2 regions of the Stenotrophomonas sp. 05N37 genome follow, and region 1 is predicted to be linked to the other one. Evidence: riboswitches for the same ligand, from Rfam matches in the RefSeq annotation. Region 1 holds a riboswitch; the other holds the start of a gene.
The links. A riboswitch is a leader RNA that binds a small molecule or an ion and turns the genes downstream of it on or off. The one in region 1 is predicted to bind glycine.

Region 1 (4,181 bases):
AGCCGGCCCCCGCGTGCTGTCCACCTTCCCGGAGGTGCTCTCGCTGAAGGCACGCCGCCAGCTGAAAAAGCTGGGCGTGGAAGTGCTCACCGGCACGCCGGTCAGCGACATCAACGGCGACGGCTTCCAGCTGGGCAACCAGTTCGTTCCGGCGCGCACCGTGGTGTGGGCCGCCGGTGTCGCGGCCTCGCCGTTGGCACGCACGCTGGAGGTGCCGCTGGACCGCGCCGGCCGCGTGCCGGTGCAGCCGGACCTGACCCTGGAGGGCTACCCGGACGTCTTCGTCGCCGGTGACCTGGCCGCGCTCAACCAGGCCGACGGCAAGCCGGTGCCGGGGGTGGCCCCGGCCGCCAAGCAGATGGGCAAGCACGTGGCCGCGATCATCCGTGCGCGGCTGGAAAACAAACCGGCGCCGGGCCCGTTCAAGTACCAGGATTTCGGCAACCTGGCCACGATCGGGCGCATGGCGGCCATCGTGCACCTGGGCAAGCTGCAGCTGTCCGGCGTGCTGGCCTGGTGGTTCTGGCTGGCCGCGCACGTGTTCTTTCTGATCGGTTTCCGCAACCGCATCGTGGTGCTGCTCAACTGGGCGGTGGCGTATTGGAGCTACCAGCGCAGCGCGCGGATCATTTTCGGGGATGACCGGGAGGACCGCCGCGCACGAGCGCCGGCCCCACAGGTGGAAGCTGACACGACACCACCCCGCTAGCGCTGCGGTGCCGCTGCATGGGGCGCCGCGCGGGCGTCGTCCCAGCCCTCGGCACTGCGCAGGCCCCAGACTCCTTCCCCATCGGCCACGCGTTTGACGAAGTAGTCGTAGCGCACCTCCGGCCGCGTCTGCAGCACGGCGTCGAGCTCGTTTGGCCCGAATCGATACCCCCACTCAGTGGCGGGGTGCGTCGTCGTCACTTGGCTGTTGCCTTGGGCTTGCTGTACCACAGCGCATTGACGATGACCCAGCGCTCGCCGAACCGGCCCATGTGGAAGTAGTCCACGAACCACGGCGTTTCCAGCCGCACCGAGGCGGCGTTGCCGGTAACGTCGAGCAGCGTGCAGCGGCGGTTCCACTGGACCTTGGGGGTTTTCAACGCGCCCTGCCGGGTGAGTTCAACCAGCTCCTCCTTCGACATCCGGCGCAGGCCGAGGCGCTCATCCGGGGTATCGCCGAGGATCGCGCGCTTGGCCAGGTCCGGGTGCAGCGAGCGCGCCACGCGGGCCGGGTCACCCTCGAGCTGGCCGTCCACGTAGTCCAGGCAGGTGGCTTCAATCGCGGCACGCGTAGCCGGATCGATGACGGGGGCGGCAGGGTTCGTAGCGCCGGCAACGGCGAGCAGCAGGGCAAGCGGGGTCATCGCAGGGTGTCCCTCGGGTAGGTGGAGCAGCTCATTCCTCGCGGAACAGCGCCAGTTCGGTCAGGCCCAGCTGCAGGTAGGTGAAGGCGGCGGCTTCGTCGCTCATCAGCCCGCCCACCGGCCGGCTGTCCAGCCAGGCGGTAATCGTCGCGTTGTGCGGGTTCACCGCGTCGGCCATCGCCTCCTTGCTCGCCTGGCTTTCCGCGTCCTGCATCCCTTCGCGGATGGCGTCGTCGCAGATGCCCCAGTACTCGGCCAGCGGCATGATGCCCCGGAGTTCGACTGGCACGTGGGTCGGATCGAGGCGAATGCGCGCGCGCTCCACGGCATCGGCGGCGAGCCTGGCGCGGAATGCGTCGGCGGTGCCGCTCTCGCCGTGGCGCAGCGCTGGCGAGTACGCCGCCGTCGCTGCGGGTGGCGCGTCGTCCCGGCCCGGCGACCGGCGCAGGGCCGGTGGGCGGGACATGGCCGCGCGCAGCCAGGCAAGCCGTCTGCGATGGAGATCGAACATCCCGGTTCCCTCCGCGTGGTGGCCGATTGTGGCCTACCTTGCAGCCCCCAACCAGTACCGACGCACCCTCAGGACGAGGTGTCTGCCGCCTGCAACCAGGCCAGTTTGTGCGCGCGTGGCTGGCGCTTGAGCTGCCATTCGGCCCGGGAGGCGGCCGCCCGGTCCGGATAGGCGCGCATGGCCAGCAGCTTCAGCGGCGGGTTGGCGCGCGTGTACCGGGCCCCCTTGCCGGCCAGGTGGGCCTGGAAGCGCGCGTCCACGTCGTTGCTGATGCCGGCGTAGTAGCTGCCATTGCGGCATTCCAGCAGGTAGACGTACCAGGGGGCGGGTTCAGCGGGCATACCGGGATTATCCACCGGGGCGCGGCCGCTGGCTGCTAGAATCCGCCCCGGATGCAGGAGAGAGGTGCCACGCTGGCACCCGCCGAAGGCGCAGGCTCCCATAATCGCTCAGGCCGGTGGTTCGATACGCCACCAACCATGCATCCAGTACGCCGATCTGGAGAGAGGTCTTCAATGACCCGCCGAAGGGGCACGTGGCCTTGGCCACTGAACTCTCAGGCAAAAGGACAGCGGGAGCGGCAACGGTTTCCCCACCCCCACGACAGTGCCCTGCGCTGGTGTGCCGGGTGCGTGTTGCCGTCCCCCGCCTGACGCGTCCGGATGCTTTCCCATGCTGCTCTCCCTGATCTACCTCATCGCCATCTCCGCCGAAGCCATGACCGGCGCGCTCTCCGCCGGGCGCCGACGCATGGACCTGTTCGGCGTGGTCATCATCGCCTGCGTCACCGCACTGGGCGGAGGCTCGCTGCGCGACATCGTGCTGGGCCACTACCCGCTGGGCTGGGTGAAGCACCCGGAGTACCTGGGGTTCACCATCTGCGCGGCCTTGATCGCCACCTGGGTGGCGCGCTGGATGCACCACTTCCGCCGCACGTTCCTGGTATTGGATGGACTGGGGCTGATCTGTTTCACCCTGATCGGCTGTGCGGTGGCGCGCGATGCCGGCCACGCCGCGCCGATCGTGCTGATCGCGGGCATGTTGACCGGCGCCTTCGGCGGCGTGCTGCGCGATGTGCTGTGCAATGAGGTGCCGCTGATCTTCCAGAAGGAACTGTATGCGGTGATCACGCTGTTCACCGGTGCGGCGTACCTGGGCCTGCTGGAGCTGGGCGTATCGCTCAACGCGGCCACGCTGTGGTGCCTGGGCGGTGGCTTCCTGCTGCGCCTGCTGGCGATCCACTTCAAGTGGGAAATGCCGAAGTTCGTGTACCGCGACGAGGTGCATTGAACGGCACGTTCAATGCACTCTTCCATGACCAAGGTCATGTGAACGCGGCAGGCCTCTCGCGGTACCATGGCGCCCCCGCCCCTCCCGGGACGGCATCCAGCCACGCTGCGGCATTCGACCAGCGGCCCCGCCAGACAACCCCCATTTCGCCTCACCTGCCCCCACGGGCCGGTACACCATGGACGCGCCGGCTGTTGGGCTTGCGCGCAGGATGCCCATGTCTGCTTCGCCGCCGCGCCGCCGTCTGTTGAAACCGCTGTTGGTCCTGGCCGTGCTGGCCGCCGCCGTGATCGCCTGGCGGGCCCTGTCGCCCGCCCCCGCCGCCGATCCCGCGCCTGCCGCCAACGCCACCCCGGTGCGCGTGGCCACGGTGGTGCGCGACGACCTGGTGGTGCGCCTGAAGGCACTGGGCACGGTCACCCCGTTGCACACGGTGAGCCTGCGCAGTCGCGTGGATGGCGAGCTGCTGCGGCTGTCCTTCCGCGAGGGTGAACACGTCAAGGCCGGCGACCTGATTGCCGAGATCGACCCGCGCCCGTACCAGGTGGCGCTGGCGCGTGCGCTGGGCACCCAGCAGCAGAACCTGGCCGAACTGGACAACGCGCAGACCCAGCTCAACCGTTACAGCGAACTGCAGGCCAAGCACTTCGTCTCCGCGCAGGACCTGAGCGACCAGCAGAGCAAGGTGCGCCAGCTGCAGGGCCGGCGCCAGACCGACCAGGCCGCGGTGGATGAAGCCCGCCTGCAGCTGCAGTACACCCGCATCACCGCGCCGGTGGCCGGGCGCATGGGCCTGCGCAACGTGGACGTGGGCAACCTGGTGCGCAGCAGCGACAGCGAACCGTTGGCCACCATCACCCAGACCACGCCGATCAGCGTGCTGTTCACCGTGCCCGAGCCGGACCTGCCGGCCGTGGTGGCGGCCGTGCGCGCCACGCCCGACCTGACCGTGGAAGCCTGGGACCGCGAGGAGCGCACGGCGCTGGGCGACGGCGTGCTCGCCAGTCTGGACAACCGCATCGATACCG
Region 2 (4,181 bases), on a different contig from region 1:
CCGTTCCCAGTACCAGAACGAGGCGCCGATGGCGAAGAAGCCGGCGTAACCCAGCGCCAGATGCACCGGCCTGGCGCTGAGCAGCGGCGAGACCACGCCGGCCACCACGGTGTTGATCATCAACTGGATGAACATCTGCATCGACGAGGCCAACCCGCGCTGGTGCGGGTACATGTCCAGCACCGCCAGCGCCAGGATCGGGAAGATCAGCGCCATGCCGACGCCGCCGAGGAAGATCGGCAGCACGGCCCACGGCAGCATGATCTGCGGCACCGAGAACACGTAGCCCAGGTTGAGCAGCGCCGACACCGCGCACAGGCCGAAGCCGATCGCGATCTGGCGCTGCGCGGTGAGGCGCCCGGCCATGCGACCGGACAGGAACGAGCCCATCGTCATGCCGCCAATGGTGGGAATGAACAGCCACGCAAAGCCGCCCTCGCCCAGCTTGAGGTGCTGCATCACGAACACCGGCGCCGAGGCGATGTACAGGAAGATGCCGGAGAAATTGAATGCACCGGCGGCGGCCAGGCGCAGCAGGCGCGGGTTGGAGCCCATCCGCACATAGCTGCGCAGCAGTTCGCGCATCGACAGCGGCGTGCGCGCCTCCACCGGGTGGGTTTCCGGCAGCCACTTGCCGGTGGCGAGCAGCAGGACCACGCCGAACAGCACCAGGAACCAGAAGATCAGCGGCCAGTCGCCGCCGCCGAGCAGGATCCAGCCGCCGATGATCGGCGCGATTGCCGGGGCGACGCCGAAGATCATCGACACCTGGCTCATCAGCCGCTGCGCGTCGGCCCCGTGGTACAGGTCGCGGATCACCGCGCGGCCGACGATCACCCCGACCCCCGCGGTGACGCCCTGCAGCGCGCGGAACACCAGCAGCGTGGTCATGTCGCGCGACAGCGCGCAGCCGATCGAGGCACCGATGAACAGCACCAGCCCACCGATGATCACCCGCCTGCGCCCAAACGCATCGGACAACGGGCCGTGGGCCAGGCTCATCAGGCCGTAGAACAGCAGGTACACGCTGATGGTCTGCTGCACCGCCACCTGGTCGACCTGCATGCGCTCGCCGAGCAGCAGGAAGGCCGGGAAAATGGTGTCGATGGAGAACGGACCGAACATCGCCAGGCCTGCGAGCAGCAGGGCCAGGCGGCGGGTCGAGGGCGAGGCGGGCGTCATGCGGTCTTCCGTCTGGGCCATGCGTGAACGCACGGCGGGCGCCAGCCCGGAACGGGCGGCGCCAGATGAATACGAGGATCCGGCCATGATAGGCCTTTGCCGGCCCCGGTACCATGCCGACAAGGCCATCGACGCAGCTCCGGCGGCCCTCATTCATGTGCCATAAGGCCGTTGCCGGCGGGGACGCTGGGCTATAATCGCCTGGCACCATGGTGGGAGAAGCGGACACCCGCTGCCGAAGGCGCAACGCCCGTAATCGCTCAGGCCCGATACCACCCGCAGCAAAACTCTGGAGAGACCGGCCACTGCCGGCGCCGAAGGGGCACGAAGCACGCAGATGCGCGCTTTTAAACTCTCAGGCAAAAGGACAGAGGGGCACCCAGGAAGACCGCAAGGTCCGGTGGTTCGCGCGCGTCTGCGAAGCACCTCGACCCGGCCGCCTTCCGAACGTGCGTGCCCACTCTCCGAGATGCCAGCCATGTCCCCGAATACCTCCGCCCAGCGTGCCCCTACCCTGCGCGAGCTTGAACACAGCCACGCGTTCGTCGAACGCCACATCGGCCCCAACGACGCCGAAATCGCGCAGATGCTCGACGTGGTCGGCCACGCCTCGCTGGACGCGCTGACCGATGCGATCGTCCCGGCCGGGATCAAGTCGCCGGCACCGCTGGACCTGCCCGAGTCGCTGACCGAAGTGCAGGCGCTGGCCAAGATCCGCGCCATCGCCGACAAGAACCAGGTGTTCCGCACCTTCATCGGCCAGGGCTACTACGGCACGCTCACCCCGAACGTCATCCTGCGCAACGTGCTGGAGAACCCGGCGTGGTACACCGCCTACACCCCGTACCAGGCCGAGATTTCGCAGGGCCGCATGGAAGCGCTGATCAACTTCCAGACCCTGTGCGCCGACCTGACCGGCATGGAGATCGCCAACGCCTCGCTGCTGGATGAAGCCACCGCCGCCGCCGAAGCGATGACCCTGGCCAAGCGCTCGGCCAAGAGCAAGTCCGACACCTTCTTCGTGCACGACGCCGTGCACCCGCAGACGCTGGAACTGCTGCGCACCCGCGCAGAACCGCTCGGCATCGTGCTGCGCGTGGGCACCCCGGCCGAGGCGATGGACGCCGAAGCCTACGGCGTGCTGCTGCAGTACCCGGACACCTTCGGCCATATCGGCGACTACAAGGCACTGGCCGATGCCGTGCACGCGCGTGGCGGCCTGGTGGCCGTGGCCACCGATCTGCTCGCGCTGACCCTGATCGCCGCGCCCGGCGAATGGGGCGCGGACATCGTGGTCGGCAACTCGCAGCGTTTCGGCGTGCCGTTCGGTTTCGGCGGCCCGCATGCCGCCTTCATGGCCTGCCGCGACGCCTACAAGCGCTCGATGCCGGGCCGCCTGATCGGCGTGTCGGTGGATGCGCAGGGCAATCCTGCCTACCGCCTCACCCTGCAGACGCGCGAGCAGCACATCCGTCGCGAGAAGGCCACCTCCAACATCTGCACCGCGCAGGTGCTGCTGGCGGTAATGGCCTCGATGTATGCCGTTTACCACGGCCCGGACGGCCTGACCCGCATCGCCCGCCGCACGCACCGCCTGGCCGCGATCCTGGCCGCGGCACTGCGCGGCGCCGGCGTCAACGTGGGTGAACACTTCTTCGACACCCTGCACGTCAAGGGCATCGACGCCAAGGCGATCCACGCCAAGGCCGCGGCCGCGCGCATCAACCTGCGCGCGATCGACAGCGACGCGGTCGGCATCAGCCTGGATGAAACGACCACCCGCGCCGACATCATCGCGCTGGGCGAGCTGTTCGGTGCCAGCGTCGATGTGGAGGCGCTCGATGCGGCCACCGCCGATGCACTGCCGGCCGGCCTGGTGCGCACCAGCGCCTTCCTGACCCACCCGGTGTTCAACACCCACCACAGCGAGCACGAACTGCTGCGTTACCTGCGTTCGCTGGCGGACAAGGACCTGGCGATGGATCGCACCATGATCCCGCTGGGCAGCTGCACCATGAAGCTCAACGCCACCGCCGAGATGATCCCGGTGACCTGGCCGGAGTTCGCCAACATCCACCCGCTGGCCCCGGCCGACCAGGCCACCGGCTACAAGGAACTGATCGACGGGCTGGAAGCGATGCTGGTGGAGTGCACCGGCTATGACGCGGTGAGCCTGCAGCCGAACTCCGGCGCGCAGGGCGAGTACGCCGGCCTGCTGGCGATCCGCGCCTACCACCGCTCGCGCGGCGAAGGCCACCGCGATGTCTGCCTGATTCCGGATTCGGCGCACGGCACCAACCCCGCCTCGGCGCAGATGTGCGGCATGAAGGTCGTGGTGACCAAGACCGATGCCAACGGCAACGTCGACCTGGATGACATCCGCGTCAATGCGGAGAAGTACAGCGACCGCCTGGCCGCGCTGATGATCACCTACCCGTCCACGCACGGCGTGTTCGAGGAAGAGGTGGTGGACATCTGCGAGATCGTGCACAAGCACGGCGGCCAGGTGTACACCGACGGCGCCAACATGAACGCCCTGGTCGGCGTGGCCAAGCCCGGCAAGTGGGGCTCGGACGTGTCGCACCTGAACCTGCACAAGACCTTCTGCATCCCGCACGGCGGCGGCGGCCCGGGCGTGGGCCCGTGTGCGGTCAAGTCGCACCTCGCCCCGTTCCTGCCCAAGGTGCTGGGCGGCGAAGGCGATGTCGGCATGGTCAGCGCGGCCAGCTTCGGCAGCGCCTCGATCCTGCCGATCAGCTGGATGTACATCACCCTGATGGGCACCGCCGGCCTGCGCAAGGCGACCCAGGTCGCGCTGCTCAACGCCAACTACATCGCCAAGCGCCTGGCCCCGCACTTCAAGACCCTGTACACCGGCCGCAACGGGCTGGTGGCGCACGAGTGCATCCTGGACGTGCGACCGCTGGAGAAGACCTCCGGCATCGGCGCCGAGGACGTGGCCAAGCGCCTGATCGATTTCGGCTTCCATGCCCCGACCC

Region 2: another riboswitch for glycine. It lies ahead of gcvP (aminomethyl-transferring glycine dehydrogenase); the one in region 1 lies ahead of AC1DGC_RS17485 (trimeric intracellular cation channel family protein).

The regions. Positions count from the first base shown of each region.
Region 1 covers NZ_JBFTNG010000008.1:5,670-9,850, reverse strand. The annotation lists gene AC1DGC_RS17510 (NAD(P)/FAD-dependent oxidoreductase) at 1-709, shown strand, start outside; gene AC1DGC_RS17505 (hypothetical protein) at 706-846, opposite strand; gene AC1DGC_RS17500 (nuclear transport factor 2 family protein) at 906-1,352, opposite strand; gene AC1DGC_RS17495 (hypothetical protein) at 1,384-1,863, opposite strand; gene AC1DGC_RS17490 (GIY-YIG nuclease family protein) at 1,932-2,204, opposite strand; glycine riboswitch at 2,249-2,343, shown strand; glycine riboswitch at 2,352-2,443, shown strand; gene AC1DGC_RS17485 (trimeric intracellular cation channel family protein) at 2,536-3,153, shown strand; gene AC1DGC_RS17480 (MdtA/MuxA family multidrug efflux RND transporter periplasmic adaptor subunit) at 3,371-4,181, shown strand, end outside.
Region 2 covers NZ_JBFTNG010000001.1:705,886-710,066, forward strand. The annotation lists gene AC1DGC_RS03220 (multidrug effflux MFS transporter) at 1-1,182, opposite strand, end outside; glycine riboswitch at 1,462-1,563, shown strand; gene gcvP (aminomethyl-transferring glycine dehydrogenase) at 1,652-4,181, shown strand, end outside.